Regions from separate parts of the Paenibacillus sp. JT22N12 genome, predicted to be linked through region 3. Evidence: riboswitches for the same ligand, from Rfam matches in the RefSeq annotation. Region 3 holds a riboswitch; each other region holds the start of a gene.
The links. Region 3 has a riboswitch for cyclic di-AMP ahead of AC0YOA_RS33430 (C40 family peptidase). Riboswitches for the same ligand answer to the same signal wherever they lie in the genome.
Positions count from the first base shown of each region.

Region 1: it holds a riboswitch for cyclic di-AMP, as region 3 does, so the genes downstream of both, AC0YOA_RS06290 (TrkH family potassium uptake protein) here and AC0YOA_RS33430 (C40 family peptidase) in region 3, are expected to answer to the same signal.
Region 2: it holds a riboswitch for cyclic di-AMP, as region 3 does, so the genes downstream of both, AC0YOA_RS05850 (3D domain-containing protein) here and AC0YOA_RS33430 (C40 family peptidase) in region 3, are expected to answer to the same signal.

Region 1 covers NZ_JBWDNU010000002.1:140,980-145,418, reverse strand. The annotation lists gene AC0YOA_RS06300 (cation:proton antiporter) at 1-443, opposite strand, end outside; gene AC0YOA_RS06295 (potassium channel family protein) at 492-1,154, opposite strand; gene AC0YOA_RS06290 (TrkH family potassium uptake protein) at 1,171-2,523, opposite strand; cyclic di-AMP (ydaO/yuaA leader) riboswitch at 2,602-2,804, opposite strand; gene AC0YOA_RS06285 (CPBP family intramembrane glutamic endopeptidase) at 3,048-4,439, shown strand, end outside.
Region 2 covers NZ_JBWDNU010000002.1:51,160-55,598, forward strand. The annotation lists gene AC0YOA_RS05845 (PAS domain S-box protein) at 1-1,266, shown strand, start outside; cyclic di-AMP (ydaO/yuaA leader) riboswitch at 1,344-1,582, shown strand; gene AC0YOA_RS05850 (3D domain-containing protein) at 1,696-2,367, shown strand; gene AC0YOA_RS05855 (polysaccharide deacetylase family protein) at 2,430-3,359, opposite strand; gene AC0YOA_RS05860 (acetylxylan esterase) at 3,602-4,439, shown strand, end outside.
Region 3 covers NZ_JBWDNU010000016.1:53,990-58,428, forward strand. The annotation lists gene AC0YOA_RS33420 (M1 family metallopeptidase) at 1-781, shown strand, start outside; gene AC0YOA_RS33425 (hypothetical protein) at 847-1,662, shown strand; cyclic di-AMP (ydaO/yuaA leader) riboswitch at 2,060-2,213, shown strand; gene AC0YOA_RS33430 (C40 family peptidase) at 2,219-2,719, shown strand; gene AC0YOA_RS33435 (DEAD/DEAH box helicase) at 3,023-4,439, shown strand, end outside.

The sequences.
Region 1 (4,439 bases), on a different contig from region 3:
GTCACTTGCCGGAACACAGGTATGATAGAAGCAGGGTCTGTGGAAGCGATGACCGATGCGGCAAGCAGCGCATACAGCCAATCAATGCCAAACAGCAAATGTACCGCCGCCCCGACAATGCCAACCGTTATCAGCACGCCGGGTACGCTGAGCAGACCAACCGTCCAGCCCACCTGCTTCAGACCCTTCAAACCGATATTTCTCCCGCCGTCGAACAAAATGATGGAAGAACCCGCTATAAGGATCAATTGATTAATCAGCGAGCTGCTTGACTCATTAATCCAGTGGAAACCCTGCCCGATTGCCATTCCCACGATTATATACATGGCAACATCCGGCAGCCGCAGTCTGGATGCAAGCGTCCCTGCGATCATGCCAGCCGTCACAATCGTGAGCAGCAGTAAAAACAAGTGATGGATTGTTTCTGTAGTTGATGTCTCCATTTGCCGCTTTCACGCCCGTTTCATAATGAAGCAGTCGCTGATTTCCCCTTAACGGGTAACGGACTCCTCGAATTGTTCAATCTGTTGGTTGGTCCCGATGACAACCATGACATCCTTCTCAGCGAGCACATCGGTTGCAGTAGGAGCAATAATGATTCCCCGGGGCTTATTGATTGCAACAATGCTGCAGCCGAATTTGGCTCTGGGATTAAGATCCTGCAGGGATACACCGTTAAGACATTTTGGCACCGCCAGCTCGGCAATTGTGTAATCCTTTGATAATTCAATATAATCAAGCAGATTGGGCGACACCAGCTGATGCGCGACACGAATGCCCATATCCCGCTCCGGATAGACTACGCGGTCCACCCCGATTTTCTCCAGCACCCGACCATGCAGCTCGCTCATCGCCTTGGCCACGACCTTCTTCACGCCCAGGTCCTTAAGCAAAATAGTCGTCAGAATGCTCGCTTGAATATCATCGCCGATAGCGACAACACCACAGTCAAAATTGCGTACGCCAAGCGACCGCAGCACTTCCTCGTCCGTTGATTCCGCCACGACGGTATGCGTCAGATGCTGACTCATATCCTGAACGGCTTCCTCGTCCTTATCAATGCCGAGCACTTCATATCCAAGCTCCACTAATTCCCTGGCCAAACTTGAACCGAAGCGGCCAAGTCCGATAATGACGAACTGATGATTCTTCATCGTGTAATAATTTCCCCTATCCAATAATAATTTTGCCTTCCGGATGACGATATAATTCTTTCTCCGCACGCGGCCCAAGCGCATAGGCAAGTGTCAGAGGACCCAGCCTGCCGGCAAACATGGTCAAGCAGATAATAATCTTGCCAATCGTGGTGAGCTCCGGTGTAATGCCAAGCGTCAAGCCTACCGTACCGAAGGCTGATGTCGTCTCGAACAGGATTTTCAAGAAGGCCTGATCCTCAGTCGTGGACAGCACCATGGTGACGACAATGACAAGAGAAAGCGATAACAAAGTAATGGTCAATGCTTTGAAAATGCGCTCACGGGCAAGACGGTAGCGAAACAGCACAATATCTTCCCTGCCCCGGATCATGGCAATAACCGCACCGATTAGAGTCGTGAAGGTTGTGGTCTTGATTCCGCCCCCTGTAGAACCCGGCGAAGCGCCGATGAACATCAGGATAATGGTCAGGAACTGCGTGGCCTGCCTGAGCGAGGCAAGGTCAAGCGTATTGGCGCCTGCTGTACGCGGAGTAACCGACTGGAAGAAGGAGGCCAGTATTTTGCCGCCCCAATGAAGGGAACCGAGTGTCCTGGCATTGGTGAACTCGAATATAAAAACAACAACCGTTCCGAATACAATCAGAAAGCCGGTCATAGACAGTACTACTTTGGAATGAAGCGAAAGTTTCTTATTATTGCGATATTCAACGAGATCCGAGATAACAATAAAACCGATCCCGCCTGTTATGATCAGCAGCATCGTCACGATATTGACCAAAGGATCATCAACATACTCCGTAAGGCTAACATACGGAACCCCGAACTGGCCGAATAAATCGATGCCCGCATTATTAAAGAATGAAATCGCGTGAAAAATGCCAAAATAAACTGCCTTGCCAAGCGGCATGTCAAACGACCAGCGGATGGCAAAAAGGACAGCGCCGACCAGCTCAATGGTCAACGAGTACAAAATCACTTTGCGTATGAGACGCACAATGCCTTCCATGCTGGTCTGGTTCATCGCCTCCTGCAGAATGAGCCGCTCCTTCAGCGATATACGCTTGCGTAGAACAAGAGCGAACAAAGTGGCCATGGTCATAAAGCCGAGACCGCCAAGCTGAATCAGCATCATAATAATGATTTGGCCGGGAACCGAATAGTGGCTGCCTGTATCCACAGTCACGAGGCCCGTCACACACGTTGCCGTAGTTGCTGTAAATACCGCGTCGATAAATGGCGTCGGCAAGCCCTCCCGCGAGGCGAAGGGCATGGAAAGCAGCAAGCCTCCAAGCAAAATAATGAACGCAAAGCCCGTTACCAATATACGGGGCGGCGACCATCTGTAAACATTGAAAAAAGATAGCATCGTAGGATTTGTCCCACCCCTCCTGGCTGATTTGCGCGCACAAAAAAAGCACTGGGAGCCCAAGTGCCAATGCGTTTGAGTCCTGTTCCACGAAGCCTGCGAGGTTAGCTGACGGATTCGGGCTTGAACAGCTGCCCTATTCACAAGCAGTTCAAAATTACGCTGCTTGTTGAAATTCACCCCGTGCTGTCCTTTAATGAAATCGCATAAGCTTAAGCGACCCGTTCAAGACAGCTGTATGGTTCCCCCGTTTTCATTTCGAAATTCGGCTTTTCATATGCAATTGATACACATTATAGTTGCATTGTTCTGGAAAAAACAAACGACAATTAAGGAGGAAAGCAACCGTTTTCAGGCAAAAAAGACGACCCTCGGGTCCAAATCGGCACATCCTGTTCATTATTGTCCATTTAACTCGACCACAAAACGTATTTGCGAGCATTCGCATGGATATTACCGAGACAACTATGATAAGGTAGATGTATGCGGTTTACTGCTTGTATATTGAGATTAGAGGTGCAAACATGAATGATTATCAGCTGCGGCCCAACTGGAAATTCTATGCATGGTTAGGCGTTATTGGCATTGTTATTTATTTGCTCGTACAAGTTGTACCGCAAACCTCTGAGTCTTTTTTTGACTCGGGCAGCAAGAAGGTAATCGCCAAAAGCAAAGCCGAGCAGATTGCTGAGGATTTTGCCCTGCAGCAATTCAAGCAGCTGCCGGAGAGCATTCATGCGGTCCACCAATCCGATTCGATGCTTTACGGTTATCTGTCCAAGGAGAAGCAGACCGACACCTATGACAAAAAGTATGACAGCCGCTTCCCCACCGACACTTTCCAGGTCACGGCGGCGATGCCTGACGGCAGCCAGATTTTTATTTATGTGCATATGCAGGAAGCCAAGGTCGTCGGCTGGAACCAATACAAGGAGATCCATACCACTATACCGCAAGCAACCCAGATAAGCGACGCTGCCATGAAATATGCCGTCTCCCAAGGATTTAAAGCGAATGAACTAAGCGTGACCAAGGCAGACCCGGAAACAGGCAGGATCTCGTACAAGGTTAACGGCTATACGATCGGAGAATCGCAGCTGATGCTTGCGATGAGAACAGAGAGAACAAGTGATGGAGCGCTCATCATTGCCGAATACAAGCCCGGCTTCACGGTTCCGGCCAGTTATTCGAGCTATGTCCAGGCCCAGCAGAAGCTTGCTTCTTTCCTGTCCCTGCTCGGCAGCATTCTGCTTTCCTTTGTCCTGTTCGTCATTGCAATCGTCTATGCCGCGCTTTACCGCAAGCATTCCTCGTTTACACGCGGTATTGTACTGACTCTGCTGTTCCTCGTTATGTACTTGGCGAATGACTTCAATCTCATGGACGGTCTGCTGGCGAGCGCCGGCGAGGACCCTAATGCGATGGCCTACGCGGCCATTAATGTCGGCATTACCTGTGTCGTCACGATTGTGATGGGCATTGCCGTTTATTTCTCCCTTGTCGGCGGCGACGCCCTGTGGAACTCAATGGGCAAACGTATGTGGCCGCGAATGGGCGAGGAGGGTTATGGCGATCATGTATGGCGCAGCATGTGGCTCGGTTATCTGATTGCTTTCCTGCTGCTGGGACTGCAGACCGTCATCTTCATCGTGCTGGTGAATGTTACCGGCGCATGGTCAACCTCGGATGTCACGCAGTCTCCATACAACCTGGGCATTTTGTGGATCTTCCCCATGCTGGCCTGGTGCGCCGCCATTTCGGAGGAGGCTTTGTACCGTTTTTTCGGAATCGGCCTTTTCAAAAAATGGTTCAACAATACATTCGTCGCTTCGCTTATTCCCACTATCATATGGGCACTTGGCCATGTTACATATCCGATTTTCCCTTCCACCACACGGCTGCTTGAATTGACCGTT
Region 2 (4,439 bases), on a different contig from region 3:
GAAGACCGGGCATTTTTCAAAGACAAGATCAGCCGTCGGTTGAGAGGGGAAGGCAGGGGCGCCCGCAATTGGCTCAGAGGGCTCAGGAAGGACGGAAGTCTGTTCTACTATGAAGCCAAGGGATTACTGGTCGAGTATGATGGCCGCCCCGCACTGGTTGGTACGCTGACGGATGTCACCAGTACGATAAAAGCAGATGAAATTTTACGCGAGCATGAACTCAGGTATCAGCGCCTGATCAAATACTTGCCTGAACCCATCGTCGTTCATGACGGGGAAACGATTTTATATACGAATAATGCCGGCCTCCTCCTTTTTGGCGCCACCAGGGTTGAGGAATTATTTACCGTTACCTATATGGATTTGATTCATGCCGATTACCGGCAAATGACGAGCGAACGCATGAGCTTGCTGCTGGCCTCGGATGAACCTTTGGACTTTATGAAATCCAAAATCGTCAGCCTTGATGGAAGGATCATCGATGTAGAGGTTTCCGGCATCCGGATTCATAATTTTCAGGGACGCCCCTTTGTTGTGCAAAGCGTGTTTCGTGATTTGACGGAGCGCAAAAGAGAGGAAGAAGCGATTATCCGGTCAGAGAAGCTGTCGGTAGCAGGTCAGATGGCGGCGGGAATCGCTCACGAAATCCGAAACCCTTTAACCTCCTTAAAGGGTTTTACGCAGTTTCTAAAAACAAAGGTAAGCGACCATCATGAATATTTCAATATTATGCTTGCGGAGCTGGACCGGATCAATACAATCGTGCAGGAATTTATGGCGCTGGCCAAGCCCCAGGTCAAGCAGTTCAGCCAGCATAATCTGGCCTCCATATTGGAGAATGTGATTACGCTGCTGGAAACGCAGGCGATTATGAACAATGTCGAGATGAAAAAGGATTTTGCCGCGAAGATGCCGACGGTATATTGCGATGAGAATCAGCTCAAGCAGGTATTTATCAATTTGATGAAAAATGCCATAGAGGCGATGCCAAGCGGAGGAGATTTATCCATTACCCTGAAGGAGGGGGACGCGGGTATGCTCATTGTCCGCATTCAAGATCAAGGGGTGGGAATCCCCAAGGATAAGCTTGAGCGTCTAGGCAGCCCCTTCTACTCGACCAAAAGCTCCGGTACCGGGCTTGGACTCATGATTTGCTTGCGCATTATTGAAGCCCACCGCGGTACGCTGAAATTTGAAAGCGAGGAAAGCAGCGGTACAACCGTCACAGTTGAGCTGTCTGCCTTTGAATGGGAGACAGAGGGATAAACGAATGGCGTTCATCCCGTTATTGTTCGCGGCTGGACCTATTTACCAGTGTATTTGGGGGATAGAATTATGGTATCCTTTAACGCGAGCCGAAACTTATCGTACGGGGGATCTTTATGAGGCAGCAAACAGATGCTTTCAGCAAGCAATAATCTGTTTCCTGCCTCGCGGAATATTATCCGAGCCAGTCGAAATGGCAGGGTGAAAATCCGCTGGGGGTGAATCGCTTTGGAGCGGGCATATCCGCTTTGGCGTAGGGTTGAACTCCTCAATCCGAATCCGACAACTAACCTCGCAGGCCGCATGCACAAACAGGCATACTTAACCAATCGGAAGAGAGGCTGCCTTGTTTGAGCGATGACGGAGTTTGAAGACAGTTCTGTATCAGAACATGCCTATAAACCCGTAAATAAAAGGAGGACATTTGTTTTGGTAAATGCAAAATGGAAAAAAGGCGCGGCAGCAGCTGTACTTGGATTGGCAATTCTTGCCCATGCAGGGGCGGCAAACGCTGCAGCGGTTTACAAGGCAAAACACAATGATACCTTCTGGACGTTGTCCAAGCAATTCGGTGTGCAGCTTGATCAGCTGGTGAAAGCGAATCCAGGCGTGGACCCGTCCAATATTTATGCGGGCTTGTCCATTACAGTGCCGGGATCGGCAGCGAAAAAAACGGCAGCAGCTCCGAAAACCGCGGCGGTCAAGGCGATTAAAATGGAATCCACGGCCAAAGCGCTGCCGAAAAATACCGTGACAGTCAACGGACTGGCCTACAACTATACAGATGTTGTACAAGCCAAAGCAAGCGCCTATACAGCTGATGAATCCGAGAACGGCTGGGGCCCGGTTGACTATTACGGCAACCCGCTCAAGCTGGGTACGATCGCAGTTGATCCCAACCGTATTCCGATGGGAAGCAAGGTGTATATCACCGGTTACGATCATGACGGTTTGCCTGTTGGCGGCATGATGGCCGTAGCGACAGATATGGGGAGCGGGATCAAAGGGGATCGCATTGATATCTTCGTACCGCAATCGCAGGAAAAAGCCCAGAAGTTCGGGTTTCAATATGTAAAGGTTTTTGTTCTTGGCAAATCATAATACTTCAATATAATCGATCATAAATGAGCGGCGCCCCATTGCAGGGGCGCCGCTTGGTGGTTTCAGGGCTTTACGCTTCGTGCAGCCGGCTCTCCAAGCAGCTCGGGGAGCGTAACCATTTGATAGCCTTTGCTGCGGAGCAGCTTGATCAGTTTGGGCAGCGCCTCTAATGTTCCCGATAGATCCTGACCGATGCCTCCGCCTGCATGCTGAAGAATAATGGAGCCGGGCTGCAGGGTTTTCTTGATGTTAAACAATATCGTACTGCTGTCGATGCCCCGCCAGTCGACAGAGTCGACATCCCAGTTGACGGCAATATAACCGTTTTGCTTCATCCACTCAATTTGCCCGGGCAGTACTTCCCCATAGGGCGGTCTGATTAATCTGGGACTATATCCGGCGAGCGGACGCAATATGGCGTCAGTATTGCGGATCTGCTGCTGGAAGGCAAACAGGGAAATACGCGAGAATACCGCATGGTTATAGGAATGGTTGCCGATTACATGCCCTTCCCTGCCAATGCGCCTGACTATGGACGGATAAGAAGCGGCGCGCGATCCGACTACAAAAAAAGTCGCCCTGACTTTATGGCGGGCCAATATATCAAGCACCTTGGACGTGTAGCGGGGATCAGGCACATCGTCAAAGGTAAGCGCAACCTTCCTCTCCTTGCGCGGGCCGCCAATAACGAAGGTCCCGGGATAACGCTGCTGCAGATCTACCCAGGATGTGGCGTCACGGCGCGAAACTTTCTTTTTCTTCTGCTGGCCTGTCTCTCTGCTCTGGAAGGAAGGCTCGCTGAAGCCGGGTATGTTAAGCGGCAGGATGCCGGGCTCGTCCTGAAGTTGAATATGTAAGGAAGCTGGGAGCTTATCAAGCGGAGCAGCATGAAGTCTCCGCACCGGATCAAGTAAGCCGGAGATTATCATGACTGCGAGGAGGATAAGAACAGTTTTTCGTATCAAGCGAACGCAATGATTATTCCGCAGCATGTAAACCCTCCATATTTTGATAAATGACAAGCCTTTCTTTCTTGCGCTTTATTCATTGTGCCCCTCTGTTTTCCGATCATGCATGCGAAGCAGCGGATAACCGTCGATGACATGAAGCGAAGCTGCCTGCAGCGTTGACGGCAAGGTCCGTTCCGGGGCAGCTTTCTGCAAAAATAACTTTACAGATGAAGAATAAAACCGCTAACATGGAAAGTAATCACAACAGCAAAGGAGTTAGAGAAATGCCTACAATTGATAAGCCGCTTGCCGAATTGCAAGCGTATACAGGAAGAAATCCACGGCCTGCCGATTTTGATGATTATTGGGACAGGGCCCTTAATGAAATGCGTCAGACCGAACCGCAGATCGAGCTTGTTCCAAGCTCCTTCCAGACACCTGCTGCGGAATGCTTCGATCTTTATTTTACGGGTGTGCGGGGAGCGCGGATTCATGTTAAATATGCCCGTCCCCGTCACGCGGACATGCCCCGGCCGGCGGTTTTGCATTTTCACGGATATTCCGGGAATGTAGGCGATTGGCATGAGCGTCTCGGTTATGTCTCGCTGGGATTCTCGGTATTTGCCATGGACTGCAGAGGACAGGGCGGACTTTCACAGGATGTCGGCGGTGTGACCGGCAATACGCATCACGGCCATATTATCCGCGGCTTGGATGATCAGCCGGATAATCTGCTGTTCCGGCATATCTTTCTGGACACGGCGCAGCTGGCTTCCATTGTCATGCAGATGCCCAATGTGGACCCGGAGCAGGTATTCGCAACAGGCTGGTCGCAGGGAGGCGGTCTGACCATTGCCTGCGCTTCGCTGGAGCCGCGTATACGCAAGCTGGCGCCGGTCTATCCATTCCTGAGCGATTACAGGCGCGTATGGGAGATGGATCTGGCGAAGGACGCCTACGCCGAGCTTCGCACCTATTTCCGTCATTTCGACCCGCAGCATAAGCGGGAGGATGAAATTTTCACCAAGCTGGGCTATATTGATATTCAATATTTGGCCGAACGCATCAAAGGCGAGGTACTGATGGGAACAGGTCTGATGGATACGATATGTCCGCCATCCA
Region 3 (4,439 bases):
CGGCCATCAATATTGGTACGGCATGGTCGCCTCCAATGAGTTCGAAGAAGCCTGGCTGGATGAAGGCTTCACCTCCTACTCTGAGGACAAGGTGATGGAGAGCGAATACGGCGTAGCTCCCAATCTTCCTGTAGAAGCCAGCTACATGACCGATCCCGCACCGCTCAAGCAGCTTTCCTGGTCCTACCACAGCCATAATCATTATGCGGAAAATGTGTACATGCGGGCCAAGCTCGTCCTGTTCGGCATCGAGAAACAGGTCGGTCCGAAGATCATGAGCAAGATCATGCGGACGTACTTCCAGAAATACAAGTTCAAGCATCCGTCCACGGCGGATTTCCAGCATGTTGTGGAGCAGGTCACCAAGACCAAGTGGAACGATTATTTCAGCCAGTTTGTCTACGGCAATCAGATGTCCGACTATTCGGTTGAATCGATTGCGGTCAAGCCTGTGAAGGAAAACGGCACTGTGAAGTATGAGTCAACCGTGCTGATCCGCAAGAATGGCGGGAGCTACGGACCTGTCCCGATTGTTTTCCAGTTTGCCGACGGGACGACCCTGCCGAAGGTTTGGGATGCGGCGCAGATGCACATTCAATATAAGCTGGTGCATTCCTCTCCTTTGCTTTGGGCAGCGATTGATCCGCAGAATGAGAACGTGCTCGACAACAAGCATATTAACAATTTCATGAAAGCCGAGCTTCCGGAGAAGGTACAAACGCGCTGGAGCATTGGCGTCGCCAAGCTGCTGGAGGGGATCTTCACTTCCCTTGCCTGGTAGCCTGGCGACCTGGGGCCGGCAGGTACCCATCGCACAAATGGAGAAAAAAGGAGGTGAAGGCTTGCATGAACCATCATGTGAAGCAAGGCTGGCATCTGACGATGAAGCATTTTTACATCATTATTATGTTGTTCCTGTATGAGCTGCTGTGGGGCTTCTTCCTCTACCGTGCGGTTGAAGGAATTATGGTCCCGCTGCTGAAGCGTTACCCGGACAGCGCACCCTCGGACGGAGCTGTGGCGCTTTTCCTGACGGAGGCGCAGTTCCAGCTGCTCAAGACCGATCTCATTCGTCCCTATATCTGGCTCTTCGCAAGTCTGCTGCTCGGGCGCATGCTCCTGACCCCGTTCCTGAACGCCGGGCTGTTCCATTCCCTGCATCATGCCCAGGATGAGAACGGCACAAGATTTATCAAAGGAATCCGCACGGCGTGGAAGCCGATTGCACTGCTATACGGCATCGAAACGGCCTTGACGCTGGCTCCGGGCGTGTGGCTGCTGCCCAAAGCGCTTGATGCCCTGCTCAGCAGCGGCAGTCTGGCGGACATCGCCAACAAGATCGGGCCCTGGGCCGGCGGTTGGCTGGTGTGGGCGGCACTGCTCCACCTGCTCTTCCTCGCCATGCAGTTCGGCGTTGTGTCCGGAAACGGCGCGCTTCGCTCATTCTGGGGCGGGGTGCGGCATCTTATTCCGCTGGCCGGCATCTCGCTGCTAATGTGGGCCATTGGAATGGCGCTCAGTCTGACTATGGCCTCGGCCTCCATGCTCTGGGCCGGATTGATTGCACTCATTTTGCACCAAAGCTATCATCTGATTCGTACGGTTATGAAGGTTTGGACGGTAGCCTCGCAATATGAAGTATGGCATTCCAAGCAGACCTGACCACCGCTCTTATTAGTGAAACAGTAAGCAGGCAGAAGTCGGTTCAGCTGCCGGCAAGAATCTATAATATCAAAGAGGGATCAGCCGTTATGATGCGGTTGGTCCCTCTTTGTTTTGAAAATATGACATCTGAAAGGCGAATTAGAGAAACAGGCGCAGTCAGATATTGTCGATAATGCGGGTGAAACCGGAAGCGTTCATCTCCCTGCCTGGACTTGAGACTCAAGTTTAGACCACAAAAAAAAGGCTCCTGCAAATGCCGGAAGGACCTTTCGCATTTTTTGCAATAAGATAACGAGACGAGTTGTCAAAAAGTTTCACTCTAATAATTCTAATTTGTGAACAAATTGTGAATTTGGAAGGAGATTCGCTAAAAAAACAGAATTAGTATGCCAGCATGAAAAAATTGCCGAATTCTCTTGGATGAGAAGCGGGGGAACCATCTTGGGTGAATTGATCCCGACATTCGCTGCAACGAATGTCAGAGGGTATCATAGGGAGCCTTCAACCGAACCCCACAGCTAACCTCGCAGGCAACCGGAAGGGGTCACATTTTTTGAAAAAAGTTTCTGCACTACTCATCGGTCTAGCATTGGTACTCTTATTCCAAGTTGGGAGCGCACTAGCAGACTCCAAAATGGACGGCGTTATCAGTGATGTGATCGGCACTCCTTACCGCACGGCAGGGACGACTAACAAAGGATTTGACTGCTCCGGATTTACGATGTACGTGTTTGACAAACTCGGCGTCTCGATCTCGCATTCATCCTCCGCTCAGTCCAAGCTGGGCAAGAAAGTAGTCAAGGACGACTTGATTGCTGGTGATCTCGTATTCTTTAATACGAATGGTCGCGGCATTTCGCACGTCGGCATTTATGTTGGAGACGGCAAGTTTGCTCATTCCTCCTCCAGCAAGGGCGTTACCATTAGCAGCCTCAGTGACTCTTACTACGTTAAACGCTATGTTACTGCCCGCCGCGTAATGAGCCCTGAGACATTCGAGAAATACGCTGACGAACCTTCTGATGAATTGGTTGACAGCGAAGACGCTGGTTGATCAGTGTCGATAAGCATTCGCTAACGAATGCTGATGCATAGCCGCAGCTGCTTGTCCGATTGGACAAGCAGCTGCGGTTTTTGCTTTTTCATTTGGGTGTATGAAATAAGAAGCGGCACCTATATATACCCCGTATGTTCCGGTATTCAAACAGTCCAGCGCATGCTGGATGCCATCAAAATGGACCCTATAGACCCGGGCGAAGTGCGGAGGGTGCCGGCGAATCTCGCAATCAGAGGGAAAATGGGTATAATATAACCACAATCCCAACCTTGATGTATGAATGAAAGGAGCTGTTAGGTGATGACAGAGCTTTCCCCTGCGCTGCAGGTGTTTCATCCGACTCTTGCGGGGTGGTTCCGGCAGGCCTTCGGCGAGCCGACCGATATTCAGCTGGACGCGTGGGCTTCAATCATGGAAAATCGTCATACGCTCATCGCAGCACCGACCGGCTCCGGTAAAACACTTGCGGCGCTGCTGCCCTGCCTGAACGGAATCGCAGTGGGCAAAATCGCCGCCACGGCCCCGGGCAGCAGCTGGAAGCCAGGTGTACGCACACTCTATATTACGCCCTTGAAGGCGCTTAATAACGATATTCAGTACCATATCATCGGCTTCATGGAAGCTATTGAACGTTTCCATGAAGAGCATCAAAGGGCGGAGACCCTTGCTTGGCCGGGAGTACGCTCAGCCGTGCGGACCGGGGATACGTCCTCAAGCGAGCGCGCCAGAATGGTGCGCAATCCGCCGGATGTGCTGGTTACCACCCCTGAATCGTTCTACCTCCTGCTTACCTCCGAGAAAGGACGCGGCATGCTGCAGACGGTGGAAACGGTCATTGTGGATGAAATCCACGGGCTGGCTGGAGACAAGCGGGGAGCTCATTTATCCCTGTCGTTGGAGCGGCTCAGTGCGTTATGCCTGAAGCCGGTGCAGCGCATCGGAGTCTCGGCGACACAAAAGCCGCTTGAACGCGTTGCCCGCTTCCTCGGAGGCTGGGAGCAGCGGGCCGATGCGGCGGCCGGCCATCCAGCTGCGGACGCGCCGCGGGCGGCCGGCGGCCGGGAGGAAGCCGTCAGCCCGCAGAAAGCGGATACGAGCTCCGGGCACAAGGCGGGCGGGCTTCCTCTCTCCTCAGCAACACCGGATTCCGTACAAAATAGCGGCTCCATGCCACCTGCAGCCGGAGTGGGTGCAGAGACCGGGCAGCACCCGCACCCGCTTGGCTACAGTCAGCGGCCTGTTACGGTCGTCCTGAGCCGAATGTCAAAGTCCATTGAGGTTCGGGTTACGATGCCCGATCTCAGCAAGCCGGCCAAGACTCGCGAAGCCGTCTGGCTGCCGATCGTTGACCGGGTGTTCCAGTTAATGAACGACGCCCGGTCTGTGCTGATCTTCGTCAACAGCCGCCGGCTGTGCGAGCGGCTTGTGCTCCGGCTCAACGAGCATGCCGGCTATGAAATGGCGCGCGCCCATCACGGCAGCCTCGCTCGCGAGCGCAGGCTAACGATCGAGGACATGCTCAAGGCAGGCGAGCTGCGCTGCCTCGTGGCCACCTCGTCACTGGAGCTCGGCATCGATGTCGGACATGTCGAGCTGGTCATTCAGATCGATTCCCCGAAGCAGGCCGCAGCCGGCATTCAGCGGATCGGGCGCGCCGGGCATGCCGTGGGCGATGTGAGCCGCGGCTTCATCCTGGCCCGCGGCCGCAGCGAGCTGC